DNA from 2 places in the Gemella morbillorum genome. Region 1 is predicted to be linked to the other one. Evidence: predicted binding sites of a transcription regulator. Region 1 holds the regulator's gene; the other holds the start of a gene.
What was found. Region 1 encodes CtsR, which represses protease genes until heat stress. Its sites were predicted from a motif close to ATGGTCAATAAAGGTCAAACA; they were not measured.

Region 1 (15,535 bases):
TGCAATAGCAAGAGCGATATTAAAAGATGCAAAAATAATTATTATGGACGAAGCTAGTGCAGCGGTAGATCCAGATAATGAATATGAGTTGCAACAAGCCTTTTCAAATTTAATAAAAGATAAGACTGTTATTATGATTGCACATAGGTTACCAAGTATAAGAAATGTTGATGAAATATTAGTGATGGAAGATGGAAAGATTATTGAAAGAGGGACAGATAGTCAACTAATGAGTATAGATAGCAGATATAGAAAATTCCAAAACTTATATAGTGTAGCAAATGAATGGAGGGTTAATTATGAAAAATAAAATTAAAGAATGGTTTGCATTAACCAATCAAGGTGCAAGTGATCTTTTGAAGGCAAGTATGCTTTCGTTCTTAGTATTTTTTTGTAATATGTTTCCTGCAATTTTGCTGATGATTCTTATTGATGAATTATTATTAGGGAATGTGAAGAGTGATACTTTGTATATTGGTATTTCAATATTTATATTAGTAATTATGTATATTCTTTTGGCGAAAGAATATGATGCTTTATATAGTTCAACTTATAGAGAAAGTGCAAATCTAAGAACAGATATAGCGACAACACTGAGTAATTTGCCACTTGCATATTTTTCTAAACATGACTTATCAGATATTAGTCAGACAGTTATGAAGGATGTAGAAGCTATAGAACATGCGATGAGTCATGCAATGGCAAAAATAATAGGTTTTGTATTATTCTTTCCTATTATGTCGGCGCTAATGCTAGTAGGTAATATATACTTAGGTCTATCTATAATTATTCCGGTTGTATTAAGTTATTCTTTGATACTTGTATCAAAGAAATTGCAATTAAAAAATCATAAAAAACATTATGACAAATTACGCCAAAACTCGGATAGTTTTCAAGAAGCAATTGAACTACAGCAAGATATTAAGAGTTTTGGCTTAGGAAATAAAATACGAGAAAAATTAAATAAAGATATGGATGAAAGTGAAAAGATGATGTTTAAGACGGAAATCACGCTGTTTATCCCTTTATTCTTATCATGGGTTGTTACGCAAGGAACTTTAGCTGTAGTAGTTATTGTCGGTGCGAATTTATATGCTAATGGCAGTATTAATCTACTATACTTAATAGGTTATATATTTGTTGCTATGAAGATGAAGGATATCGTAGATGGTTTAGGAGCGAATACATCTGAGCTATTTTATTTAGATGCTCGTATTAAGCGCATTAAAGAAATAAAAGAAACAAAAATTCAAGAAGGAAAAGAAGTAGAATTAAATAATTTTGATATTGAACTAAAAAATGTGAAGTTTGGTTATGATAAAAACTATCCAGTTTTAAAAGATGTTAGTTTTATAGCTAAACAAAATGAAGTAACAGCTCTAGTAGGAGTATCTGGTTGTGGTAAAACTAGTATATTAAAATTAATATCAAGATTGTATGATTATGATGATGGGAAGATAGTTATTGATAATCATGATATAAAAGACATAGCAACAAATTCTTTGTATAAATATGTATCTATAGTATTCCAAGATGTAGTATTGTTTAATACATCAATTTTAGAAAATATTAGGATAGGACGAAGTGATGCTACTGATGAAGAAGTTATAGAAGCAGCTAAGATGGCATGCTGTGACTTTATTGATAATTTAGAAAACGGATATAATACAGTTATTGGAGAAAATGGTGCTACATTGTCAGGCGGGGAAAGACAAAGGTTATCTATTGCTAGAGCTTTCTTGAAAAATGCACCAATAATAATTTTGGATGAAATAACTGCAGCATTAGACGTTGAAAATGAGAAAAAAATTCAGGATAGCCTAAATAATCTGATAAAAAATAAAACAGTTATTGTAATTTCTCATAGATTAAAATCAATAGAAAATGCAGATAAAATAATAGTTTTGAATGATGGAATAGTCGAATGTCAAGGTTCTCATAACTACTTGTTAGAACATTCAAAAATTTATAAAAATTTAATTGACAGAGCAAAATTGGTAGAACAATTTACATATTAACTACCAGGATTAATTCAAGTTGTTTTTGTAAGGAGTATAATGAGGTTATAAAATTATGAGTACATAGCAACTTGATAATATAAAAAGTTATATATGATTATTTAATTATACACATTTAAGTAATTAAGAAAAATAATAAAAAATTTTAATTTAACACTTGAATTTATAAATAAAAATTGATATATTAATAGAATAAATATGCACATATAACTGCAAGAATATGGCTTGCGAGTTTCTACCGTTTAACCGTAAATTTAACGACTATGGGCTTTCTTAGTATTTTATTCTAATTTTATTAGTATATTGAAGGATTACGCCTATATTATTTTTATAATATAGGCGAGTTTTTATTTTTATAGAAGAATTCGAAAACTTACTTTTACAGTCTTATGTGCAAAATATAAAGGAGAATTTATTTTGAAAACTTTTATTTTAAGTTTGCAGCACGTTCTTGCCATGTACGCAGGAGCTGTAATTGTTCCGATTATAGTAGCTGCGGGTCTAGGACTTAGTGCTGAACAAACGACGTATTTGGTATCAGTTGATATTTTCATGTGTGGGGTGGCAACATTTCTACAAGTTTACAAAGGGAAATTCGTAGGTATTGGTCTACCAGTTGTTTTAGGTTGTACTTTTACTGCGGTTGCTCCAATGATTGCGATAGGGAATAGTGCAGGTCTAGCAACTATGTATGGTTCTATTTTTATTTCTGGATTAGTGGTGGTTTTAATCGCTCCATTTTTTGCTAAGGTTGCAAAATTATTTCCACCAGTGGTTACAGGAAGTGTAGTTACTATTATCGGTATCACATTAGTACCAGTTGCGATGAATTATATTGCGGGAGGACAAGGTTCACCTGATTTTGGTAATCCAAAAAATATTGTTCTTGCTTGTATTACCCTTGCAATAATTTTAGTAATTTACAAGTTTACAACTGGTTTTATTCAATCTATTGCTATTTTATTAGGTCTTGTTATAGGTACTATTATTGCAAGTTTTATGGGGATGGTTAGCCTTACTGAAGTATCAAATGCTTCTTGGTTCCAACATCCAACACCATTTAAATTTTCTGGGTTCGAATTTCGTGCTAGTGCTATTTTAACTTTTGTTATTGTAGGTATTGTTAGCATGATAGAATCAACAGGTGTATACTATGCACTAGGAAATATTTGTGATAAAAAAATAGGGGAAAAAGATTTACGTAGTGGATATTTTGCAGAAGGGCTTGCTGTTATGATTGGTTCTACTGTTAATGCTTTTCCTTATACTACATATTCACAAAATGTAGGTCTTGTTCAAATTTCTGGGGTTAAGAGTAAGAGAGTAATGTATGTGATGGTTCTTATTCTTTTAGTGTTTGGATCTATTCCGAAAATTGGAGCTCTTGCTACTATTGTGCCGCAACCTGTTTTAGGAGGAGCGATGATAAGTATGTTTGGAATGGTTCTTGCTTACGGAGTTAAAATGTTAGGTAGTACAGATTTTGCAAAACAAGAGAATTTAATGATTATTGCATGTTCTGTTGGACTTGGCTTAGGAGTAACGACGGTACCGACAGCATTTGCTCAACTTCCAAGTTTTATTCGTATGTTTACAGATAGTGGAATTGTTCTTGGAACAATAGTGGCGATTGTTATGAATTTAATATTTAATAGAAGATCAAAAAGGAAAAAATAATTTTTTAGGAGTCATAGGGTAAAACTTATGACTCTTCTTTTATTAAAAATATCAAGCTATATTTGTTTTTTCAAACGAGAGCATATTTCATTTCTTTTGCTATAATTGACTATCTTTTTGTGTACAAAAATATATTTGTGTAGTATAATTTAATTAAAGGTCAATTTTAGTCAATAAAGGAGGTGGCCTTATGAATAATAATAGTAGTAATATGACGGACATTCTTGAAGAATATATAAAAAAACTTTTTAATGAAGCTCCAGAAGATCATATAATAATTAAAAGAAGTAATGTTGCACAAAAATTTGATTGTGTACCATCTCAATTAAACTATGTTATAAAAACTCGTTTCACACCGGAACATGGTTTTATAATAGAAAGTAAAAGAGGTGGAGGTGGCTTTATTAGAATTACCAAAATTACACTTCATACAAATAAAGATTACATAGATTATTTAATTGATACTATGGATGACGAAATAATAGAGTTAGATGAAGCTGTGAGAATAGCTAAAATCTTACTTGATAAAGAATATATAGAAAAATTTGATTATAATCATTTTTTAAACAGTCTAGAAACTATTATTGCGGTTCATAACGAATGCTTAAATTATATAAATAAAGAAGTAGCTGAAAAGTTGCAACATAAAACAAAAACAAATTTAAAAGATTTAACAGTAAAATTTTTAACCAATATAAAATACAATAAGAGAGGATAGAGTTATGTATATAAGATTTAACGAAACGGCTCTTATGGTTTTAACTACTGCCAAAGAAGAAGCTAACGATTTTGGTGTTAAGGCTGTAGGAACTGAACATTTATTGCTTGCGATGCTTAGCATGAATAATACTCTTTCTTGTAGAACATTAAATAAATATGGCATCTACTATGACGATTTTAGAAAGAATGTTGTAGAATTTTATGAGAGTGAGTTAGAAGGAACAGATTTTTATCGCAATGTTCTTATGAAAATTGATTATACAAATGGTGCTGTGAGAACAATAGAAAAAAGTCAACAGTTTGCTGATGATACATCTAGCTTTGTAGTAACGAGTGAGCACTTATTACTATCGTTATTAAATGAACAAACTAGTACAGCGGTAAGATTACTAAAAGAAAAATTAAATGTACATGTAGAGGCGATGATAACAGAACTATTTGAACTGTTAAAACAAAGTCAAGGGTTATTCGCTAAGTTGTTTGATGGTTTCAAAAAATTAGATATGCCCGAAGATAGTTCGGCAAAAACTAAAACGTTAAATTCTCTAGCAAAAGATTTAACTAAAGATGCATTTAATAATAAATTAGATCCAGTATTAGCACGCGATAAAGAGATTACGCGTATGATTGAAATATTAAATAGAAGAACTAAAAATAATCCTGTTCTTATTGGAGAACCAGGTGTAGGGAAAACAGCTATTGTAGAAGGTTTAGCAGAGAGAATAATTTCACAAAATGTTCCTAGTAATTTATTAGGGAAAAGAGTTATGGTTCTTGATATGGGGACTTTGTTAGCTGGAACTAAATACCGTGGAGAGTTTGAGGAAAGATTAAAAAATATTATTTCAGAAATAGAAGATGCTGGTGATATTATTCTATTTATTGATGAAATACATACAATCATAGGAGCAGGTGGAACAGAAGGTAGTGCTGATGCATCAAACATATTAAAACCAGCTCTATCTCGTGGACTGATTCAATGTATAGGTGCAACTACAACAGAAGAGTATAGAAAATACTTTGAAAAAGATGCAGCTTTAGAGCGCCGTTTCCAACCGATTAAAGTAGAAGAACCTAGTACGGAAAATTCTATAGAAATATTAAAAGGATTACGTCATAAATATGAAGAGCATCATAATGTAGAGATTTCAGATGAGGCGATAGATGCTGCTGTGAAACTAAGTACAACATATATAACTGATAGATGTTTACCAGATAAAGCTATTGATTTGATTGATGAGGCATGTTCAAAAGTTAAATTAAGATTTTACAAATCACCAGAAAAACTTAAAGAATATGAAGAAGAACTTAGTCGTTTAAATAAAGAAAAAGATCGAGCGGTAATGAATCAAGAGTTTGAGATTGCAGCACAAAAACGTGATGAAGTTAATCAAATTATAAATAAAATAGAGCAATTTAAAATTTCTTGGCAAGATAGCTTGAGTAAAGAAAAAATAAAAATCACATCAGATCATGTAGCGGAGGTATTAGCAGCATGGACAGGAGTTCCGGTTACTAAGCTTACTGAGACAGAAAGTGAAAGATTATTAAAACTTGAAGAAATTCTTCATGAGCGCGTAATCGGTCAAGATGAGGCAGTAACTAGCCTTGCTAAAGCAGTTAGACGTGCAAGAAGTGGCTTCAAGGCGGAAAACCGTCCAATAGGAAGTTTCATTTTCTTAGGGCCAACTGGTGTAGGGAAAACAGAACTTGCTAAAAGTTTATCAGAAGCATTGTTTAGTTCTGAAGATAATATGATAAGAATTGATATGAGTGAATATATGGAACCTCATTCAATTAGTAGATTAGTTGGAGCTCCTCCAGGATATGTTGGTTATGAAGAAGCAGGCCAATTATCAGAACAAGTCCGTCAGAAACCTTATTCTGTAGTATTATTTGATGAAATAGAAAAAGCACATCCATCAATATTTAATATTTTACTACAAGTATTAGATGATGGTCGTTTAACAGATGCTTCTGGTCGAACAATCGATTTTAAAAACACAATTATCATTATGACTTCAAATGTTGGAGTTAGTGAACTTAAAGATCAGAAATTTGTTGGTTTTGGAGGAAGTGAATCAATTAAAAATGATTATAAAAATGTTCAAAATACAATGATGGAAGCATTGAAAAAACAATATCGTCCGGAATTTTTAAACCGTATTGATGATATTATAGTCTTCAAAACTCTAGAAAAAGAAGAATTAGAAAAAATATCTGAATTATTAATTAAAGGTTTATCGAAACGCTTAGAAGACAGAAATATAACTATCAAACTTACTAAAAAAGCGATGGCGAAAATTGTTGAAGATGGAAGTATTAAAGAATATGGAGCTCGTCCATTAAAACGTAGTATTCAAAAAAATATCGAAGATTTATTGAGTGAAGAGCTATTAAGAAATCCTGAACTAAGTGGGATTATCAATATTGACTATAAAAATGATAAATTTGTGGTTAAAAAGACTAAGAGGTAATTATGGCAAAAGTAAATGTGAAATATGAGTGCAATGCCTGCGGTTATCAAAGTTTAAAATATATGGGGAGATGCCCAAGTTGTAAAAAATGGGCATCAATGGAAGAAGTGGTAGAAACTCCACAAAAAAAGACAAAACATACCGCATTTATTCCAACAAGTAGTGATACAGAACGTTTAGAGGCCGGAAAACTAAAATCAGTGTCTACTCAAGATGTTCCGAGAACTCTAACAGATAGTCAAGAACTAAATAGAGTTCTTGGTGGTGGGGTCGTTGGAGGTTCACTAGTTCTTTTAGGAGGAGATCCAGGGATTGGTAAATCAACGCTATTATTACAAATATCAGCATATTTAGCGAAAGAACATGATGTTCTTTATGTTACTGGGGAAGAATCAGTAAGACAAGTCAAAATCCGAGCAGATAGGTTGAAAAATAATACAGATGAACTTTATGTATATGCACAGACAGATTTAAACTTGATATATGAGGTAGTAAAAAAAGTTAAACCTAAATTCTTAGTAATAGACTCAATACAAACTATATATAATCCAAATTTAGAAAATTCACCAGGAAGTATTACTCAAGTTCGTGAATGTACTCAACAACTTATGAAGATTGCAAAGAGTTTAAATATTGCCATATTCATTGTGGGACATGTAACTAAAGAAGGAACAATAGCGGGGCCTCGTATGCTTGAACATATGGTTGATACAGTTCTATACTTTGAAGGAGAAGGCCAACATAGTTATCGGATGCTTCGAGCGGTGAAAAATCGTTTTGGATCTACTAATGAAATAGGAATTTTTGAAATGAAATCTAGTGGATTAGAAGACTTAGCTAATCCTTCACAGATGTTCCTAGAGGAAAGAAGTAAAAATTTAGCTGGTGCTACTATAATAAGTACAATGGAAGGTAGTAGAGCATTATTGGTAGAAATCCAATCTTTAACAACTCCAACAGCTTTTAATAATCCTCGTCGTGTATCATCAGGTCTAGAATACAATAAGTTGATTTTACTTATGGCTGTTCTTGAGAAAAAAGTAGGATATTTGTTGCAACAACAAGATGTTTATGTAAAGGTATCTGGTGGTGTTAGAATAGATGATCCCGCGGTAGACCTTGGTGTAGTTGTTGCTGTTGCTTCAAGTTTTAAAGATATAGCAGTCGATATGAATGATTGTTTTATTGGAGAAGTAGGCTTAACTGGAGAAGTTCGACGTGTTAGCCGTATTGAACAAAGGATAAGTGAAGCAAAAAAACATGGCTTTAAACGCGCGATTGTTCCGGCTGGGAATATGAAGAATGCTGAATTTCCTCCTGGAATAGAAATTATACCAGTAAAAGATATTAGAGAATGTTTAGATATAGCATTCGGAAGTATATTTTAAAAAGAGATAAGTTGAAATTTTGTTGTAGAATTTCAACTTATTCTTCTATAAATTTCTTATATTAATTTTCAAGGGCTGATTAAAGATATTTTACTTAAAAAATATTTTTAATTTTTTTATAAAAATTATATTAATTTTAAAGAAGTTGTAGTAGAATAGAAATATAGTAAGTTTTTTATTAAGTAGTAAATTATTTAGTATCCTATATTTTTACTAATTATATTATTTAGATGCTTAATTTAAAAGATTTGTTATAAAAATAAAAAAAGGAGTGATTTTATGTTAAAAAAAGTATTAATAGTAGTTTCATTATTTTTAGGAATAACTATAGGAACTTTATCAACAGGAATTCTATTAAATTATAATGTTTTTCCAACAATGAATGAAACGACTTTAAGACTAGTTGTTACAATAGGAACTACTGTAGTTTTCGTTTTAATGTCTTTATTATTTTCAGATAAATTTGTAACAACTATGAAAAGAATAGAAGATCGTTTATCAAAAACTCCTATTCAAAAAATTGTCTTTACTACGATAGGATTAATACTCGGGTTATTAGTAGCTGCATTATTATCTGCAGCTGTTGATGTAATAGCAGGGGCTGGTATAATGGGAAGAATAATTTCTTCAGTTATTTATATTGTTTTTGGCTACCTTGGTTTAATTTTAGGTTATCGTCGAGGTGGAGAATTTATAAGTATTTTTGATGCATTTCGATTTAGTAATAGAAATAAGGATAAAGAAGCTAAACAAAAATCTAAAAAGCTTCAAGAAGTTATGGCAAAGGTAATTGATACTAGTGCACTTATAGATTCGCGTATTCACGATGTTGCTAAAACAGGATTTTTAGAAGGGAAAATAATAGTTCCTGATTTTGTGTTAAAAGAATTGCAACTTATTTCCGATTCAGAAGATCCGCTAAAGCGAGCTAAGGGAAGACTAGGGCTTGACTGTGTAGAGGATCTCCAAAAGATGAAAGAAATAGATTTGGAAATAGATAATCACTATAAATATAGCGAACATAAAGGTGTAGATAATCTATTAATAGATTATGCATTAAAATATAAATGTGCTATAATAACAACAGATTATAATTTAAATAAACTTGCAACATTACAATCGATTAAGGTACTTAATGTTAATGACTTAAGTAATGCGGTAAAGCCTATTCTAACAACAGGTGAACGCTTAAAAGTCCAAGTTCTAAGAGAAGGTAAGGAAAATAACCAAGGTGTTGCTTATACAGAAGATGGAACTATGATAGTCGTAGAGAATGGTAAACGCTATGTAGGAAAAAATATAGAAGTAGAAGTTCAAAGTGTTCTTCAAACTTCATCAGGAAGAATTATCTTCACCAAGATTGTTTAATAAATTTGCTTTTTGTCATAAAATATGTTATGATAAAATGCGATATTATAATAAATGAATTAGATTTTAGGAGGAGAGTATGCACACTTTTTTAATGGCAACAGCAATGATAAGTAGTATACTTATAATTATAGTAGTTTTATTACAAGAAAGTAAGTCTGGTGGTCTATCGGGATTAACTGGTGGAGCAGAAGAATTGTTTGGGAAACAAAAAGTAAGAGGAGCAGAATTAGTTTTACAACGAATTACAATTGTGTTAGCAGTAATATTTGTTATTTCGCTAGTGTGTCTTACTTGGTTAAAATTATAGACTGAAAATGATAAACCTAAAATGTGAACTCATTTTAGGTTTATTTTTATAGTGATAAATTTAGGACAAAGGAGGGTTATATGTCAGAAATTATCTTAAGTTTATTCAAAGAACATAAAGTATTAAGTATTGAAGATTTAAAAGAGAAGTTAAATATAGAATCGGCAAAAGATTTTGTTGAATTAATTAAGCATGTAGAAAAATTAGAACAAAAATCGACTATAGTACAACTACCTAATGAAAAATTTCTTTATGTTAAAGAACAATTAGGTTTAGAGGGAATAATTAGATTGCATCAAAAAGGTTTTGCATTCGTTTATGTAGAAAGTTTAGGAATAGAAGTTTATATCCCTAAAGGCTTTACTCAAAGTGCTATGACTGGTGATAAAGTATTTGTAAAAATTGATAGTGTATATAAGGATGAGCGCAATTTAGAAGGTATAGTCCAAAAGATATTAGAAAGAAATACTAAGTATACTGTTGGAACGTTAACCAATGCTAAATTTTTCTCTTTTGTAAAGAGTGATGATAAAAATATAGAGAAGTATATTAAAATAATTAATTCTAAAAATTTTAATTTAGTTGATGGAACTAAAGTATTAGTTGAGATAACAGATTATTCTAAAGTGAGTTTTGAAGATCATAAAGGAATAATAATAAAAACATTGGGGCATAAGGATGACCCTGGAATGGATATACTATCAGTAATATATAAGCACGGTGTTCCTAATGAATTTCCGAAAGAAGTAGAAGAACAAACAAATGCTATAAGCGATGAAATAACAATGGATGATAGCTATCGTGATTGTACAAAAGAAATGATAGTTACAATAGATGGAGATGATGCAAAAGATTTAGATGATGCTGTTTCTGTTGTGAAAACAAAGAAAGGCTATAGATTAAAAGTTTTTATAGCAGATGTTAGTCGCTATGTAACAGAAGATAGTCCATTAGATAAGGAAGCTGCAAATAGGGGATGTAGTGTATACTTGGCTGATAGAGTTGTGCCTATGTTACCAAGGAAACTATCTAATAATATATGTTCATTAAATCCAGATGTATTGCGATATACTATTTGTTGTGATATTGATTTTTCAGAAAAAGGCTTCCCAGAAAGTTATGATATATATCCAGCTATAATAAAATCAAAAGGACGTTTAACGTATAAGAAAGTTAATGAAGTTTATGAAAATGTTGCTGAGACAGTAGAAGAATATAAACCATATTTGTCTATGTTAAAGACAGCATTAGAGTTGTCGAAAAAAATTCGGACCAATCGTGAAAAAAGAGGTGCGATTGATTTTGATAAGGAAGAGTCAAAAATTATTGTTGATTCAAATGGAGATGCTTTAGATATAGTTCTAAGAGAAAGAGGGATATCGGAAAGACTAATAGAAGACTTTATGCTAAGTGCGAATGAAATAATAGGAGAACATTTTTACTGGATGCAAGTACCATTTATCTATCGTATTCATGAAGAGCCGAAAATAGAAAAACTACGCCAGTTTTTTGATATATCAGCTAGTTTGGGATATAGAACAAAAGGGAAGGTAGATGAAATATCTCCTTATATTTTAGCTAATATGCTTAAAAAATTTAAGGGAGAGGTAGTTGAGCCTATGTTATCAACAATCCTTCTTAGAACGATGAATCAAGCTCGCTATTCAACGTCTAATATTGGACATTTCGCCTTATCTACTAAATACTATACTCATTTCACATCACCAATAAGAAGATATCCAGATTTATTGGTTCATAGGATGATTAGAAAATACTTATTTGAAGGAGATGTAAGTGAAAAAACACTGGAGCATTACGCTTGTAAACTTCCAGAGTTAGCAGAGAGTTCATCTGAATATGAAAAACGTGCTGTTGACTGTGAGCGCGAAGTTGATAAAATGAAAAAGTGTGAGTATATGTTGAAATACCAAGAACAAAGTTTTAGAGGGATGGTTTCAAGTGTAACAAACTTTGGAATCTTTATAACACTGGAGAGTAAAGGGATAGAAGGTTTAGTTCATATTAAGACAATGAATGATGATTATTATACTTACGATCAAAAAAATATGATCTTAATAGGACGTCGAAACAAAAAGATTTATCGTTTGGGAGATGAGGTAATCGTAAAGGTTGCTAATGTTGATTTAGAAAATCAAGAGATTGATTTTAAAATACTAAAACATAAATCATTGATAAAGAAAAAATAGAGGATGAAGTCTATGAATAAAGAGATAAAAGTAATAGCTCAAAATAAGAAAGCTAACCATGATTATTTTATAGAAGACACATATGAGGCTGGATTAGTTTTAACTGGTACAGAAATAAAATCTATACGTCGTGGTAGAATAAATCTAAAAGATTCATATTGCCAATCAAGACGTGGAGAAATGTTTGTTTATAATATGCATATATCACATTTTGAAGAGGGGAACAGATTTAATCATGAGCCACTACGTGTTAGAAAATTACTATTAAAGAAAAAACAAATAGCAGTTTTGACCAATGCACAAAATGAAGTAGGAATTAGTATAATTCCACTAAAGTTGTATATAAAAAATGGTTATGCTAAATTACTAATAGGTGTAGCAAAAGGTAAAAAGAATTATGATAAACGTCATGTCTTGAAACAAAAAGAAGCTACAAAAGAAATAAATAGGGTATTAAAAGACAAACAACGATATTAAAAAACAACTTATTATTTTATAATTTTAGGAAAATACATCTTTGATTCATTAAAAAGATGTATTTTTTTATTATATTGATTATACTTATTTTAAAAAAATATAATACTATTATCTAATATATCAAAAATAAATATAGAATATGAAAATCTGTTATATTGAAAATAATGAATGTATTTCAAAAAATATATATCTTTTTCTTTGCTACAAAAGCATTTGCAAAGAATATTGATAAAACAACTAAAAAAACGCTTTACATTTTTATGAAAGCGTGCTACAATATTAAATGTAAGTTGAAAAAGCATTAAATAAATATCACAAAAAAATATGCTAATATAACATGTGACTGTAAAATACAGTGATTGATATATTACAGTTCCAACATTGTTATATAACTGTACTTTAAATTTAATTAAGTATTTATAATAAGTCTAAATAAAATAAAGTATGATAATATTTTTAAAATAATATTAATATAGAAAGTTTTTTTGATATTAAATAATGTTTTTATATAAACAAAATATATTTATAAAAGGAGAAGTGTATTTATGGAAAAATTCACTCAATTATTACAGCCAGTGGCTGATAATCTTTATATTTCTGCACTTGTTGCATTAATACCTATAGTGTTCTATCTTGTAACGCTAGCAGGTTTTAAAGTAAAAGGTTGGCTAACAGGAATGCTTACACTAATAGTTGCAATTATAGTAGCTTGTGTATTCTTCAAAATGCCATTCCAATTTGCAGCAATGTCAACTCTTCATGGTATGGTTTACGGGATACTTCCAATCTCTTGGATTATCTTAACATCTGTGTTCTTATATAAAATGACAGTTAAAAGTGGTCACTTTGCGATTATTCGTGATAGTATTACATCATTAACTGATGACAGACGTATTCAAGCGTTAATCATTGCCTTCTCATTCGGAGCATTCTTAGAAGGAGCTGCAGGATTTGGGGCACCAGTTGCTATCACAGCAGCACTTTTAGTAGGGTTAGGATTTAAACCGTTATATGCAGCAGGTATCTGTATGGTAGCTAACACTGCACCAGTTGCTTTTGGAGCAGTTGGGGCACCGGTAACAGCTTTAGATGGATTAACTACTTATGCTAATGGAACACCTATTGCAGCAGTTGAAATCGCAGCTATGATTGGACGTCAATTACCGTTGATTTCTATATTCATCCCATTCTACTTAGTGCTTATGATGGCTGGATTCAAAAAAACTATGGAAATCTGGCCTGCACTATTAGTATCAGGTGGATCATTCGCAATTGCACAATTCATAAGTTCTAACTATATGGGAGAACAATTACCAGACATTCTTTCTTCATTAGTTTCATTAATCGCAACAGTAATTTTATTACAATACTGGAAACCAAAAACAACTTGGAGATTTGAAGGTGAAGAAGAAAGTGCTAATAAAGAAAATGCAGCACCTAAACACTCATTAAATGAGATTATGGTAGCATGGTCTCCATTCGTGGTATTAACAATAATTATCTTTGTTTGGACGTTAAAACCAGTTAAAGCATTCTTTAAAACGATTGCTCTTAATCCAAAAGTTCCACTTATCCACAACAATATAGTGAATTCTATTTCTCATAAAGAAATTGCAGCTGTATTTAAATTAGATCTTATCGGTTCTATCGGAACAGGTATTCTTGTTGCAGCATTAATATCTAAGTTTATTATTAAACTTAGCTGGAAAGAAACATTCAAAACTTTTGTTGAAACATTCTCAGAAGTTAAACTTGCATTATTAACAATCTGTTTCGTAGTTGGATTTGCATATATCATGAACGCTTCTGGTATGTCAAATACTCTGGGATACGCTCTAGCAGCTACAGGTGCAGCATTCAAGATCTTATCACCAGCTCTTGGATGGATCGGAGTATTCATCACAGGTTCAGATACATCAGCTAACTTACTATTCGGTAAACTTCAACAAGTTACAGCTAGCCAAGTTGGTATGGATCCATTAGTTGCAGTATCAGCTAACGCATCTGGAGGGGTTGTAGGTAAGATGATTTCTCCACAATCTATCGCAGTTGCAGCTGCAGCGGTTGGATTAGTAGGTAAAGAGTCTGATTTACTTAAATTTACAGTTAAACACAGCTTTATCTTACTAATTGTAGTGTGTATTATAGTTTACCTGCAAGCTAGTGGAATACTTGGATGGATGATTCCTCATCACCCATAAAATAAAATAGTGAATTAATTAAAGAAGATTGAGATTTTCTCAATCTTCTTTTTTTGGTTTTAATCTTTAAATTTAATAAAAGTTTTATAAAAAATATTAGAAATTACTAGTATATTTATTTACAAGAGAAAAAAATAGTGGTATTATTGGTAAGTTAGATTAATTATTTTGATATATAATTATTATAGTGAAAATATATTATATAATTTATTTTATAAGTTAATTACTTAAGGAGAAAAAAATGTCAGTAAAATTAAGAGATGATGTTAGAAATATAGCTATTATTGCTCACGTTGACCATGGTAAAACAACATTAGTTGATGAACTACTGAAACAATCAGGTATTTTTCGTTCTAATGAACATGTAGAAGAAAGAGCAATGGATTCTAATGATATAGAAAGAGAACGTGGTATTACTATTTTAGCAAAAAATACTGCGATTGATTATAAAGGAAAAAGAATTAATATTCTAGACACACCAGGACATGCCGACTTTGGTGGAGAAGTTGAGCGTATTATGAAAATGGTTGATGGTGTTCTTTTAGTAGTAGATGCTTATGAAGGAACTATGCCACAAACTCGTTTTGTACTTAAAAAAGCTCTTGAACAGAATTTAAAACCTATCGTTGTTGTTAACAAAATTGATAAAGATTCTGCAAGACCTGAAGAAGTAGTTGATGAAGTTATTGATT
Region 2 (15,535 bases), 770 kb from region 1:
ATATATTTACTAGCTTCTCTTATACTTAGCGAAGCCATATTATTTTTGTATTTTTCAATGAAATCTTTTACCCATTGGGGATTAGTTTTCGAATAGTCTCTTAAAGCCCACCCTATAGCTTTATTAATAAAAAATTCAGTATAATTTAAGTTATTAACTAATATTTTTTCTAAAAGATCAGTATCTGTCTTTTCTTTTCGTAAAAGTTGATGATCTATAGCAACACGTCTTAGCCAAATATTATCATCAACACTCCATTTTAAAATTTCCTTTTTTAAAGTTTCATCACGATAAATTAAGCTTCCAATAATTCTATCCAGTACATCAACTGTATCCCACCATGATTTCTTTATAACTAATTTTTTTAATTTTTCAAAATCAGTAATTTCTAAAAATTTCTGCAAACTCTTTAAGTAATGTGCTGCAACGTATTGACATTCCCTTTTTTCATGTTGCCAACAATACTCAACAAAATCCCAATCTATTTTCTTTTCTTTTTTTGCATCTTTAAAATATGGTTTGCAAATCTCATCTCGAATAGGGGCTTGAATACCAAAAAAAGGAAATTTATTTTTCATATACCTAGACATATCGAGAGCACGCGCAGTATCTGCACGTGCCTCTAGTTCTTTTATTATATTAAACAATTCCATAATTAGCGTTTATTCTCTAAACTTGCTTTAATAAATCCAGCAAATAATGGATGTGCTTTTTCTGGACGAGATTTGAATTCTGGGTGGAATTGACCAGCAACAAACCATGGGTGTTCAGGTAATTCTACTATTTCTACTAATCTTCCATCTGGACTAACACCTGATAGAACTAATCCTTTATTAGTTAATCTTTCACGGTAGAAATTATTGAATTCATATCTATGACGGTGTCTTTCAGTTATGTTGATTTCGCCATATTCTTTATGTGCTTGTGAACCTTCTGTTAATGTACAAGGATAGCTTCCAAGACGTAAAGTTCCTCCCATTTCTACAACATTTTCTTGGTCAGGAAGTAAGTTAATAATTGGGTATGGTGTATTTGGATCTAATTCTGAAGAGTGAGCCCCAGTTAATCCACAAACATTTCTTGCAAACTCTACAGCTGCAAGTTGCATACCTAAACAGATTCCAAAGAATGGTATTTTATTTTCACGAGCATATTTAATAGTTGTGATTTTTCCTTCAACACCTCGATCTCCAAATCCACCAGGAACTAAAATTCCATCAGCTTCTTTTAAATACTCATGAACATTTTCTTCAGTAATATCTTCTGATTGAATCCAATCGATTTTAACTTTAGAATTGTGTTTATACCCTGCATGTTTTAATGATTCAACTACAGAAATATAAGCATCATGAAGCTCTACATACTTACCAACTAATGCAATTTTTACATTTTCTTTTAAGTTATCTACTCTATCTACTAATGCTAACCACTCTGTCATATCTGCTTCTGGTGCTGAAAGTCCAAAATGTTTTAAAACAATATCATCAATTTTTTGTGCTTTTAGATTTACTGGTAACTCATATAAATTACTTACATCACGACTTTCAATAACATTTTGTTTTGGAATATCACAAAATAGAGAAATTTTTGCACGCAATTCATCTGTTAATGCAAGTTCATTACGAACAACAATAATATCTGGTTGAATACCTAATCCACGTAGTTCTTTTACAGATTGTTGTGTAGGTTTAGTTTTCATCTCTCCAGCTGCTTTAATGTATGGTAATAATGTACAGTGAATATAACATACATTTTCACGCCCTAAATCACTTCTAATTTGGCGAATAGCTTCTAAGAATGGTAACGACTCAATATCACCTGTAGTTCCACCGATTTCTGTAATTACAACATCCGCGTCACTAGATTCCCCAGCTAAAAGTACACGTGATTTAATTTCATTTGTTACGTGAGGTATTACTTGTACTGTACCTCCCAAGTAATCTCCACGACGTTCTTTTTCTATAATTGAAGAATAAACACGCCCTGCTGTTACATTTGAGTATTGACCTAAGTTCACGTCGATAAATCTTTCATAGTGTCCTAAGTCTAAATCTGTTTCTGCCCCATCTTCTGTAACAAAAACCTCCCCATGTTGATATGGGCTCATAGTTCCTGGATCTACATTTAAATATGGATCAAATTTTTGTAATGTTACTTTTAATCCTCTATTTTTTAATACTCTTCCTACTGATGCAGCTACAATACCCTTACCTAATGATGATACTACCCCACCTGTTACAAAAATATATTTCGTCATGTCAATCTCCTTCTTAAAAAATATAAAACCCCCTACGAAAATCCGCAGGGGGTGGTTTCTTCTTTCACTCTCGTAGAGTGCCCGTATATTATACTAGCATAATTTTATATTTTTATCAACTAAAATATTCTTTAGCTAATACATTTTTAGAAAAGTTTAAAGGCGTTAAATGGGTAATATCTAAGACTAACTTTTCCAATCATTGCTTCTTTTTTTACAAATCCAAAAACACGACTATCCGTACTATGTTGTCTGTTATCTCCTAAAACAAAGTATGTTCCTTCTGGAACTGTTTTTGATTTTGTACTACTTAAATACTCTATATTGAAATCTGGAGTTAATGGCGAATTACCTGATGCTTTAGCTTCTTGAATTTTTTTCGTTAAATATGGCTCTTCTACTACTTGACCATTAACGTATAATACATCATTTTTATACTCTATTGTATCACCTGGAACTCCTATAATACGCTTAATATAATCATCTGTTTCATTAGCATGAAATACTACTTCATCTCCACGCTCGAAAGTTTTACTGAATTTATTTACAAATACTCTATCATTGTCAGCAAATGTATAATCCATTGAGTGTCCTTTTACTGTAAAAGGAGCTATAACATATGTGCTTAATACTAAATAGATAGCTATTGATGCAACAATAACAACTATCCATTCAAAAATATCTTTTAAAAATTTCACGTTAAAATCCCTCGTTATTATTTTATTATTTATGATGTTTAATTCTATCATATATTAAAATAAAAAGCAAAAAAGATATACAAATACAATTTACCTTTATACTTATTATTTTATCTTTAGTTACATATTATAATTTTCTTACATTAAGCATAGTTAAAAAACTTTCTATTCAATAAAATGCTCATTATATATACTGTGTATATCTGCTCTTTTTCTAAAAATTGTAAATGTCAAACAGATATATTGCTTTTATATTTAGGTATGCTATAATCATATGTACGGGAGTCTGTAAACAGTCTGAGAGGAAATATTTAATTTCGACCGAACCTGATCTGGGTAATGCCAGCGTAGGTATATAATCTTAAAGACCTAACTTAGACCCCCTTAAAATTGTAAGGAGGTTTTTTATTTTGATAAATTGCAGTATTGCATTGCAAATTCTTCCATTAAGTGATAATACACCAGGGAGAATAAAAACTATAGATAATGTTATTTATTATCTACAAAAAAAACATTCTAATGTTGTGGTCACCCCCTTTGAAACTGTAATTGAAGGTGAATTCAATGAACTTATGACTACTCTTAAAGAATGTTTAGAGCTAGCGGGTGAAGGCTCTAACAATATATTCGCTAATGTGAAAATTAATTATGGAGATGTATTAACTATAGATGAAAAAATTAGCAAATTTAACTAATAAATATGCCGCTACTATCTCGATGGCTATTTTACTTATTATTTGGCAAGGAGCTGGGTATTTGAATCTACTCCCAAAATATATTATTCCAACTCCAATCGAGATAGCAAAAGCATTCGTTAAAAATTATCAATTATTAATTTTTCACAGCAAAATCACCCTGCTTGAAGCTATTATAGGCCTATCTTTAGGCATAATCATAGCTTGGATTCTTGCTTTAATTATGGATAGTATCCCTTTATTTAATAAAGCTGTCTATCCTTTATTGGTTTTAACACAAACTATTCCTACCATTGCCATTGCACCTATTTTGGTTTTATGGCTTGGTTATGGATTAACTCCTAAAATTGTCTTAATAGTTATTACGACCACCTTCCCAATTGTCGTTAGTATTTTAGATGGCTTTAGAAACTGTGATAAGGACATGATAACCTTACTAAAACTTATGAAGGCTAGTAAATTCCAAATTCTTTGGCATGTGAAAATACCTACAAGTCTTAGTTATTTTTATGCCGGACTACGCGTAAGTGTTTCATACGCATTTATCGCAGCAGTCGTAGCTGAATGGCTTGGAGGATTTGAAGGCCTTGGAGTTTATATGATTAAAGCGAAAAAATTATTTGAATATGATACTATGTTTGCGATAATTATTCTAGTATCTGTTATTAGTTTGCTAAGTATAGAATTAGTTAAACTAAGTGAAAAAAAATTTATTAAATGGAAATATATAGGAGACAACCATGAAAAAGATAATAATTAGCTTATTTGCAGCTATTCTTGCAATATCACTTACAGCATGTAGCACAGCAAATAAAAATACAGAAGAAAAAAAATTAAAAAAAGTAGACTTTATTTTAGATTGGGCTATTAATACCAACCATACAGGACTTTACGTAGCTAAAGAAAAAGGGTATTTCGCTGAAGAAGGTATTGATCTTGACATTAAACCAGCTCCAGAAGATAGTACATCAGACCTTATTATAAATAATAAAGCGCCATTTGGAATTTACTACCAAGATTCTATGGCTAATAAACTGTCTAAAGGTGCTGGCATAACTGCAGTAGCAGCTATTATTGAACATAACACATCAGGTATTATTTCTTTGAAAAAAAATAATATCAAAGAACCTAAAGATTTAATAGGCAAAAAGTACGGAACATGGAATGATCCAGTTGAGCTTGCTATGGTAAAATCTTTAATCACAAAACAAGGTGGCGATGCAGGTAAACTTAATCTTGCTCCTAACACAGATGCTAACTCGATTACACCTTTAGAAAATGGGCTTTTCGATGCTGCTTGGATTTACTACGCATGGGATGGTAAACTTGCAGAGAGTATGAATCTAGATATTAATTATTTCTATCTAAAAGATTTCAATAAAGATCTTGATTACTACTCACCAGTAATTATTGCCAACAATGATTATTTAAAAGAAAACAAAGAAGAAGCTAAAAAAGTGCTTCGAGCAATCAAGAAAGGATATGTCTACGCTATAGAACATCCAGAAGAAGCTGCTGATATTTTAATTAAAAATGCTCCAGAATTAAAAGATAAACGTAATTTTATAATTGAATCACAAAAATACTTATCAAAACAATATGCAACAAATAAAGACCATTGGGGTGAATTTGATGCTAATAGATGGAATGCATTTTATCGTTGGATTAACGATAATAATATCGTTGAAAAACCTTTAGCAGACAATACTGGATTTAGCAACGACTACATAAAATAATGAGCGTTTTATCAATAAAAAACTTATCTTTCAATTATCCAAACAACTACATACTTAAAGATATAAATACTCATGTCGATAAAGGAGAAATAGTTTCTATACTTGGTGGAAGTGGTGTTGGAAAAACTACACTTTTTAACGTTATCGCTGGAATTAATAACCTTCAAACTGGTGAAATAACTATCCAAGGGGATAAAAACTTTAAAGGAAAAGTTAGCTATATGCTTCAAAAAGACCTACTTTTAGAACATAAGACAGTTATACAAAATATAATACTTCCACTTCTTATTAAAAAAGTAGGAAAAAAAGAAGCAGAAGAAGAAGCTATCAAAAATTTAAAGTTATTTAATTTATATGAATATAAAGACAAATATCCTGGCGAACTAAGTGGTGGAATGCGTCAAAGGGTTGCACTTCTTAGAACTTATATGTTCAAAGAAGAACTCTTCCTTCTTGATGAGCCATTTAGTGCTCTAGATGCAATTACTAAAATTTCATTACACTCTTGGTATTTAGAAATTAGCAAAAAATTAGAATTAACAACACTACTTATTACACATGATATAGATGAAGCTATAGAATTAAGTGACAGAATATATATTATCAAAAATAAACCCGGTGAAATAGTATCTGAGATTAAAATTGTTCTTGATAATGAGAACATAGAAGAAAATAAATTGAAATATAAAAAAGAGATATTGAATATTCTAGGTTTATAACAAAGAACAGAGTCGATAATTATCGATTCTGTTTTTTTGTTTGTACATTTAATAAGGTATTCAAACATGTAAACCTTTCTTTTATTATATTTTATATATGCTATAATAAATTTACAGATAAAGAAAGGAAATAATATTATGAAGAAATTTATAGGCATACTAATCGCATTATTAACTACAACAACACTTACGGCTTGCCAGTCAAATACCACACAAAATAAAGAGACAACATCAACTAAAACTGAATCAACTTCTACATCAGACGCTTCTAATAAACAAAAATCTGAAACAAATAAAGAGACAAACAAAGAAACAGAAAATACACAAATAATTGGTTCTGATGAATATGGTTATGTTAAAGTTCCTAAAAACTGGTTCCATTTCAAAGATGTAAAAGGTGGAAATGATATTCAGTATAGTGATGGATCTACATATAATATTGTTACATTAAACATATTCCGTCCAAGTCAACTTGGAATATCTGAAATAGAATATGCATCTATCGATCCTATCTATGTAGCAAATTCTGTACTATCTGGCCAAAAAAACACTTCAGCATTCCAAAAGGTTTGGGGTGCTAAATCAAAAATTGGCGAATATGACGCTTATGTTGTTAATTCTATAACAACAAGTGGAAAGTACTTTGTTACATGGGTTTTCAGAGCGAATGATGGAAAAATACACTATGCATCTCTTGAAGGTACTGAAGCCACTGTAGTAGAATTACTTCCAATGATTGAAAAGAGTTGGACACTAAAAAAATAAATAATTATTCTTTTCGCCTAGACTCATAACATTCTAATATATATTAACAATACCAAGAGAAAATTAAATCTATCTTCTCTTGGTATTTTCTTTACTTAAAATAGTTCTTTCAACTCTTATAAAATTTTGAGCAAACTACTTATAAATACTATATTTTTTATTCAAAAAATAAATTAATACTGCAGGTAATATTGTTAGTATAGCTGTTGTACTACCAAAAACTTCTAATGCCAAAAATATTGGAGTTATAACTGTTTTTGTTGCTGACGAAAAAACTAAACAATAACCTAGTGCTGCAGTAAATGTAATTGGTAATCCTATATATACTGCTAATACTGCTCCTAAGCTCGCTCCTATCGCAAATAACGGTGTCACTTCACCACCACTAAATCCTATAGCTGTGCAAAGAGCGGTTAATATAATTTTCAATATAAAATCATAACTAACTACCAAGCCATTTTCTAGTGAAAGTTCAATTAAATTTGTTCCTAACGAACTATAACGAAAACTTGCTAATACACTTATTAGTATAAATATAGTTAGTAATATCCAACGCCATTTTTCATTATTGCAGACGATTTTTTTAAAAAATTTCTGACAAAGGACAAAAACTACTCCAACAAAAATAAAACAAATACTTACAAGTAATGTTTTTATAAGTAATATGTAGTCAATTTTTTCAACCTTCACTAAGACAAAAAACTTTTCTAACCCTAAAAAATTAGAAGCTTCGGCAGAGAAAAAACTAGCAATTAAATATATAATGAATTCTATTACAGTATTCAAATTAATTTTTACTTTTTTAAATGTAATTTCTAAAACAAAAAATAACGCTGCTAATGGTGTCTGAAATAGTGCAGCAAATCCACTAATCATTCCTAAGCGTATTAAAAAAGTACATTGTTTTTTACTGAATTCAACACTTCCTAGATTTTTCCCAATTGCTCCCCCTAACTGAACAGCAACACCTTCACGACCTACGCTAGCTCCAAACCCGTGTGCTAACAACGTATTTAAGGTTAATAAAATAGGAAAGTACCAACTAATTTTTTTCTTATCTTTTATTGCTTCTTCTATAAAATACTTCATACTAATACTAGTAGTTTTGGCATACTTATTACTGTATTTTGTAAATAACAAAATTAATGGTGTAAAATAAATTAAATAATTCCAATAGTCTTTTATTTTAGAAATAATGAATAATAACACTTGCCCAAAGTACGAACAGCATATCGATGCTAGTAAAACCACTATTACGCTTCTTATATAAAAATTATTAACCATGTACCCTCCTTTCTAGGATAAAAGAACAACATTTATTCGTATATTACTTACGATTAAATGTTGCTTCCTTTATTATTTTTCCTTTTTAAAAGTAAACTTCATTCTTTTTGGTTGATCAAAACTAAACCCTTCTCCCATAATATCATGCACTTCTGTTATAGTTAAAAAAGCATTTTGATCTATTGCATAAATTAATGATTTTAGTTTACTAATTTCCGTTCTTGACACAACACAATAACCTATATTCATATCTTTACGTGAGTAACTTCCCTGACCTTTTAAAAATGTTAAACCACGATTCATGTCTTCTGACACCCTGTGGGTAATTTCTTCAATTTTAGGTGACATTATCATCACAGCTTTTCCTGGGATACCACCTTCAATTAGATAATCTATGATTTTTGTACAAATATAAATATAAATTAGCGTATATAAGATTGCTGGAAAACTTTTTAATACCATAAAAGATAGTAGTAATATAAATCCATCTAAAACTTGAATTATCCTTCCTATAGAAAAACCAAAATATATATTGATTATTTTTGCAATAATGTCTACTCCTCCAGTTGTTCCACCAAAAACAAAAACAATTCCAAGCCCTATCCCTGCGATAATTCCACCAAAAACAGATGCAAGAAGACGATCTCCACCTATATCAATAACAACATGGTATGTTTCAAAAATTTTAATCCAAAATGTTAGCATTAATATACCGTAAATTGTGTAAATCATAGTTTTTTTATCTAACATCTTATATCCAAGTATAAGTAATGGGATATTAACTAATAATGTACCCATAGATACAGGTAACCCAAAAGCATATAATAGAAATAATGCTATCCCTGTACCGCCACCTTCTGCTAATTGATTAGGAACATTAAAATGTAATAATGCAAATGAGTAAATTGCACAGCCTAAAGATATAAAAAATAATTCTTTAGCTATTTTTTTTATACCTTGTTTTTTAAATTTTTCGTTCATGATACCCTCCCATAATTAATTACAAATTTATTATAACAGCTTCTAGTCTGTTAAACAATATATAACTGAGCAAATAACAAAGTTTACTATACTTTTTTAAAAATTATCTTTCTCATTTCTTTAGACATTCTTTCTATTTTGTAATATAATTAGGAGTATCAATATTGGAGGATAACTTTAATGAATAAAAATTTTATACCAAATTATCTTACCCTTTGTAATATTTTCTGTGGTTTTTTATCAATATTAACTACAGCACATGGGTATTATGTCTGGGGCACTGTCTTTATTTTTTTAGCTATGCTTGCTGACAGATACGATGGTATTGTTGCAAGAAAACTTGGTGTTGTTTCTGAAATTGGTCACGATTTAGATTCTTTATGTGATGTTGTTAGTTTTGGAGTCGCACCTGCTATACTTATTTTTGAAAAAGTTTTATTTTATGATAATCCAAGTGCTACTGTAACAGTTGTAGTTGCACTATTGTGCGGTATCTATGTTTGTTGTGGAGCCTATCGTCTTGCTAGGTTCAACGTTACTAAAATGAAAAATGGTTACTACCAAGGTGTCCCAATAACAACTTGTGGTACAATACTAGCAATTATTGCACTTTTCAAATTACCTAGTATAGTTATGCTAATATTATTGATAGTATGCTCTTACTTAATGGTAAGTAATATTAAAATTAAAAAAATGTAATTTAATGACTAAAAGCACGGTGTTATCGTGCTTTTTTATCTATATATAATTATAAACAACTAGCTATCATCTCTGCCAATCCATCCGGATTCTCCCACGCCATAGAATGCCCTGCCTCTTTTACAACTTTTACAATAATTCCATGTTTAGGTAGTTCTTCATAATCTGGACTTGGTAAAGTTTTTTCTCCAAAAATAAAGTATTTTGGAACATCAAAACTATAAAACATATCACGCCATGAATTTTCTCGCACAACAACTGCATCACGCGAAATTTGGTACGCTGCTTCTGGTAACCAATTACGTAAAGTTGCCGCCCACATAGTATTTCTACCACTTTCGCATAATTCTATTAAACTTTTTATCCTTTCTTTATAATTATCTTCTGTATATTGTGCTACTGCCCAACTACTACGCCCTTTTTTCGCAGGATCTAAATTAGGTTCTGTCAAAATAAGTTTTTCTACTTTCTCCTGACATAATGAACACAACTCAATGGAAGTAGCTCCCCCAAGACTATGACCAAAAAGAACTATTTTATCTAAATTTAAATCTTCTAAAAACTCATTTAAATACTTAGCGTGATTTTTAACCTCATAAACAAAATCTAAAGGTTTATCACTATAACCCGCCCCAAGTAAATCAATTAATATTCTTCTATGATCTGCAAATTGCTTTTTCATCGCTATTTCTACATAGTCAAATGATCCCGCACAGCCTAATCCATGAATAAAAACAATAGGTGTTTTTTCTCCTGAAAAATCATTATACCTAATCTTATAATTTTGCCCTCTAAGTTGATATTCTTCCATAAAATGTCTTGCCTCCCATTCAATTTAATTCAATTCTATTATATCATTTATTAAGCATTTCATCATTTTAAAAAAGGTTATTTCTTTTTTTTTTTTCATTTTTGTTATATAATTTTATAAGTAATTTTGAACTTGAGTAAAAATTAGTAAAGGAGAAATTTTTAATGATATTTACTGAAATTAGTAATGAGGAATTAGAGAAATTTCAACAAAATAACAATGAACGTTATTTTTTCCCTCAATCAGCTGAATATAGTAAAATGGCAAACAGCAATGGTTTGAAAACTACAATACTTGCTGTTAAAGAAGATAATAAAATACTCGCCTATGGTTTATTTATTTATTTTCAGTACAAAAAATACTTTTATAAAGTAACAGCTCAACATGGGCCAATTATGGATTATTCAAACATTGAATTGGTAAACTTTTATTTTAAAGAATTAAAAAAATACTTCGCTAAAAATGTCAGAGTCTTATGTGTTCGTGTCAATCCATTTCTTAATGAGAAGTTTTACAATGATATAGAGTTTGTAGGCGAAAACGACCTAGCGATAAATACAAATAATACGTTACTAGAGCTTGATTATCATCCCCTTAATGATGATTTATTTACCAATCCAACACTAGCATCACGTTGCGTATATTCTAAATATCTAGATGAAGATATAACAGAAAATAATCTACTAAAGAATGTTTCTCAAATTGCACGTTATACAATTAATAGAATCGCCAAAGAAGGTGTTCTTGTACGTGAAATTGATATTTTCAATACAGAAGATGCGAAGATTTTTGATGAAATTAATCGTGATACAGAAAGCAGAATTGACTTCGTAATTCGTGACAATGATTATTTTAAATCTCTAAAAAACAATATAGGTGATAAACTTCATCTATTAGTTTCTTATATTGACTGTGATTTATTCGTAGAAACTACAACAACCACAATTACTAATCTAGAAAAAGAACGTGATGAACTTAACGAAAAGCTTGAACAAGGTAAAGTTAATGCCAAAAAAGCAACTAATCGTCTTCGTGAATACGATGAAAATATTGCTATTTGGTATAAAAAAATTGATAAAATAAAAGAATTAAAAGAAGAACACGGCAATATCATTAATTTATCATGTGCAAGTTTTATTGAATCTGGACAAGATATAATTTACTTCACCAGCGGTGCCATGCAAAAATTCCATCGTTATGAGGGACCATATGCAGTATTGTTCCATATGATGAAATATGCAATTAATAATGGTTTTAAATATTTCAACTTCTTTGGTACATCACAAGGTTTCAACGATGAAAATTCTAGCGATTACGGAGTTCTTCAGTTTAAGCGTAATTTCAATGGTAATATTGAGTACTTTATGGATAATTATGAAGTACGTAATGCCATCGGAAAAATTTGGAAAATATAATTTTAATAAGCTAGGCTTGAAATATTTTCGAGCCTAGCTTTTAGTTTTTAATACTTTATTTTTATATTTTCTATTACCTACATAAAAAAGAAGTTGACAAAAGTCAACTTCTTTTTTGTTTTTTATTCATCTGCTTTTTTAGCCGCTTTTTTTGCTTGCGTTTTTTTTACTTTTTCTTTTTTTTGTGGTTTACCATTTTCTGGATACATAACCTTATCAACTAATCCGTAAGCACAAGCTTCCTCCGCTGATAAGTAATTGTCACGTTCTGTATCTCGTTCAATAGCTTTTATTGTTTGACCTGTTCTATCAGCTAAAATTTTGTTTAATTTTTCTCGCGTTCTCAAAATATGTTTAGCTGCTATTTCGATTTCTGTTGCTTGTCCTTGTGCTCCTCCTAATGGTTGGTGAATCATCACCTCAGCATTTGGAAGTGCATATCTTTTTCCAATAGTTCCAGCTGCAAGTAAGAAAGCTCCCATACTCGCTGCCATTCCCATACAAATTGTTACAACATCACATTTAATATGTTGCATTGTATCATAGATTGCAAAACCTGCCGTTACACTACCACCTGGTGAATTAATATAGAAATAAATATCTTTTTCACTATCTTGTGCTTCTAAAAATAATAATTGACTTGTTATAGAGTTTGCTACTTGATCATTTACATCAGATCCTAATATTATAATTCTATCTTTTAAAAGTCTTGAATAAATATCATAGGCTCTTTCTCCTTGAGAAGTCTGCTCTATTACTGTAGGAATCAAATTCATGTTTCTTACCTCCTAATTTTCATTTCACTTGATATTATATATCAAAAATGGTCAATAAGCAAATGTTTGGAATAGCTATTATAATTTTATGTTAAACAACTATAAATTAAGATAATAGTATTTATTTTTTAATCACATAAAAAAAGATTTAAAGAAAGATTATCCATTAAAAATTTAATTTTAATAAAAATATCTTTTATACTTTAAATCCTTTTATACTTTTTATAGACTATACGAATGCTCTTTAAAATTACCTACTATTGTATTAACTGCTGTAACCGTAATAAAAGCCTCAGGACAGTTTTTTGATACTAGTTTTTTCAATAAATACATTTCATTTTGCTGAATCACAACGACAATCATACGTTTTTTTTCATGGCTATAACCACCTTCTACATCCATAATTGTTGAGCCACGATGTAGGGTATTATTTATAAGTTCAACCATTCTTTCTGGACAATTACAAATAATTGTACATTGAATATAAGCTGAGAAAAACTTCTGAACGCCTTTCATAGTTTGATTACGCACAAAGCTCATAACAAGTGCATACATAACATATTTTATATCAAAGAAAATCCATACTATTGTATAAATTAATATATCTTGAACTAGAAAAACGGTCGGTAAGTTAAACTTCATCTTTTTCGAGATAAATTTACCTGTAATATCCGTTCCCCCTGTTGAGGCTCCTCCTACTAAAAGACAACACATTGCAAGACCTGATATTATTCCACAAAATATCGCTGCAACTAAAGAATCCCCTAGATAAACAGGTTTTATAATCTTTGGAAGATTATTTATAAGAAGTGATGATACACTGATAACAAATATAGTTAATAAAACAAATTTTCTACTTATATATCTATACCCAATATAAAATAGAGGTACATTCAATAAAAATTGAGCTGTCCCTATTTTTATTCCTATTACCTTATTTAAAACTAAACTTAGCCCTAGTGCTCCCCCTGCTCCTATATTATTGATAGGAAGTAATAGACCTGCATAAATGGAAAACAAGATAGTTCCGATTATTAGAAGAAAAATATTCTTAAATTCTTTATGCACTTCTGTTGTGTATATAGCATCTGACAATTTCATGTATTTGTATCCTTTTTAATATTATCTACTTATTATTTTAATACAAAATAGAAATATTTCAAGGAATATGAAAATGTTAATTTATAATTTAATTTATCCTTGTTTTGTGTTAAAATTTAAGTAATGATTTTTTATATTTAATTAATTTTTATTAGTCTTTATTTTAAAAATGATTACTACTTAGTAAAGGAGTTATGTATGATTAAACTTTATAATACATTGACAAAACAAAAAGAAATTTTAAAAACAATTGAAGAAAATAAAGTAAGAATGTATGTATGCGGTCCTACCGTTTATAATTACATTCATATCGGGAATGCCCGTCCTATAATTGTGTTTGACGTTGTCCGTAAATATTTAGAACATAGTGGTTATGAAGTAGATTTTATTTCTAACTTTACAGATGTTGACGATAAAATTATCAAAGCAAGTAATGAAGAAGGTATTTCAACTTCTGAACTTACTGATAAATATATTGCAGCCTTTTTCAAAGATTATGATGCACTTGGTTGCAAACGTGCAACTAAAAACCCTCGCGTAACTGAATACATGCAAGAAATTATTGATTTCATCGCCAAACTTATTGAAGAAGGTTTCGCATATGAATCTAACGGTGATGTTTATTTCAGAACTCGTAAAAAAGAAGATTATGGCAAACTTAGCAAACAATCTATTGATGATTTAATTAGTGGAGCACGCATAGAAGTTGGTGAATATAAAGAAGATCCTCTTGATTTCGCCCTTTGGAAAAAAGCAAAGCCTGGTGAAGTAAAATGGGCTAGTCCATTTGGTGAAGGGCGTCCTGGTTGGCATATCGAATGCTCTGTTATGGCTAAAGAAACTCTTGGAGATACTATTGATATTCATGCTGGTGGCCAAGACTTAACTTTCCCACATCACGAAAATGAAATCGCACAATCTGAATGTCACAATCACGCTCCGTTTAGTAATTACTGGATGCACAATGCATTTATTAATATTGATAATATTAAGATGAGTAAAAGCCTTGGCAATTTCCGCCTTGTTAAAGACATAATCTCTGAAATTGATCCAATGGTTCTACGTTTATTTATGCTAACTGTTCACTACAGAACACCAATCAACTACACATTAGAAAATATTGAATTAGCTAAAACTAACTTCGAAAAACTAAAAACTTCATACCAAAATTTAGAATTTAGATTAAATAATGAAATGACTGTTGAAAAATTAGATGATGAAGTTGTTGCTTTAGTCTCTAGCGAACTTGAAAAATTTGAAGAGTATATGCAAGATGATTTCAACACAGCTAACGCACTATCATCTTGGTACGAAGTTGTCAGAATAACTAATTCATACACAGCCCAAAATGAAGTTAATAAAGAAACCCTTGAACTTCTGAAAGCTGCTTTTGATACATATAGCTCTATTCTAGGAATTAATGTTAAAGACGATAACTCTTTAGAAGATAGTCACATAGAAAAACTAATTGAAGAACGTGAAAATGCACGAAAAAATCGTGATTTTGCTCTAGCTGACAAAATACGTGATGATCTTAAAGAACAAGGAATTATCCTTGAAGATACAAAACAAGGAGTAAGATGGAAAAAAATATAACT

Region 2: the regulator CtsR is predicted to act here: its motif matches at 12,874-12,894, upstream of clpP (ATP-dependent Clp endopeptidase proteolytic subunit ClpP).

The regions. Positions count from the first base shown of each region.
Region 1 is NZ_LS483440.1:1,145,009-1,160,543, reverse strand. It holds gene DQN46_RS05645 (ABC transporter ATP-binding protein) at 1-310, shown strand, start outside; gene DQN46_RS05640 (ABC transporter ATP-binding protein) at 300-2,018, shown strand; purine riboswitch at 2,201-2,302, shown strand; gene DQN46_RS05635 (nucleobase:cation symporter-2 family protein) at 2,436-3,695, shown strand; gene DQN46_RS05630 (CtsR family transcriptional regulator) at 3,886-4,413, shown strand; gene DQN46_RS05625 (ATP-dependent Clp protease ATP-binding subunit) at 4,418-6,892, shown strand; gene radA (DNA repair protein RadA) at 6,895-8,280, shown strand; gene DQN46_RS05615 (PIN/TRAM domain-containing protein) at 8,560-9,648, shown strand; gene secG (preprotein translocase subunit SecG) at 9,728-9,958, shown strand; gene rnr (ribonuclease R) at 10,039-12,165, shown strand; gene smpB (SsrA-binding protein SmpB) at 12,178-12,642, shown strand; gene DQN46_RS05595 (L-lactate permease) at 13,188-14,843, shown strand; gene typA (translational GTPase TypA) at 15,085-15,535, shown strand, end outside.
Region 2 is NZ_LS483440.1:372,147-387,681, reverse strand. It holds gene DQN46_RS01835 (DNA alkylation repair protein) at 1-653, opposite strand, end outside; gene DQN46_RS01830 (CTP synthase) at 656-2,257, opposite strand; gene lepB (signal peptidase I) at 2,404-2,955, opposite strand; TPP riboswitch at 3,224-3,325, shown strand; gene DQN46_RS01820 (thiamine-binding protein) at 3,366-3,650, shown strand; gene DQN46_RS01815 (ABC transporter permease) at 3,625-4,410, shown strand; gene DQN46_RS01810 (ABC transporter substrate-binding protein) at 4,391-5,386, shown strand; gene DQN46_RS01805 (ATP-binding cassette domain-containing protein) at 5,386-6,105, shown strand; gene DQN46_RS01800 (hypothetical protein) at 6,244-6,870, shown strand; gene DQN46_RS01795 (chloride channel protein) at 7,006-8,154, opposite strand; gene DQN46_RS01790 (YitT family protein) at 8,227-9,135, opposite strand; gene pssA (CDP-diacylglycerol--serine O-phosphatidyltransferase) at 9,316-9,834, shown strand; gene DQN46_RS01780 (alpha/beta fold hydrolase) at 9,884-10,645, opposite strand; gene DQN46_RS01775 (peptidoglycan bridge formation glycyltransferase FemA/FemB family protein) at 10,810-12,060, shown strand; gene clpP (ATP-dependent Clp endopeptidase proteolytic subunit ClpP) at 12,183-12,836, opposite strand; gene DQN46_RS01765 (YitT family protein) at 13,059-13,937, opposite strand; gene cysS (cysteine--tRNA ligase) at 14,136-15,533, shown strand; gene DQN46_RS01755 (Mini-ribonuclease 3) at 15,518-15,535, shown strand, end outside.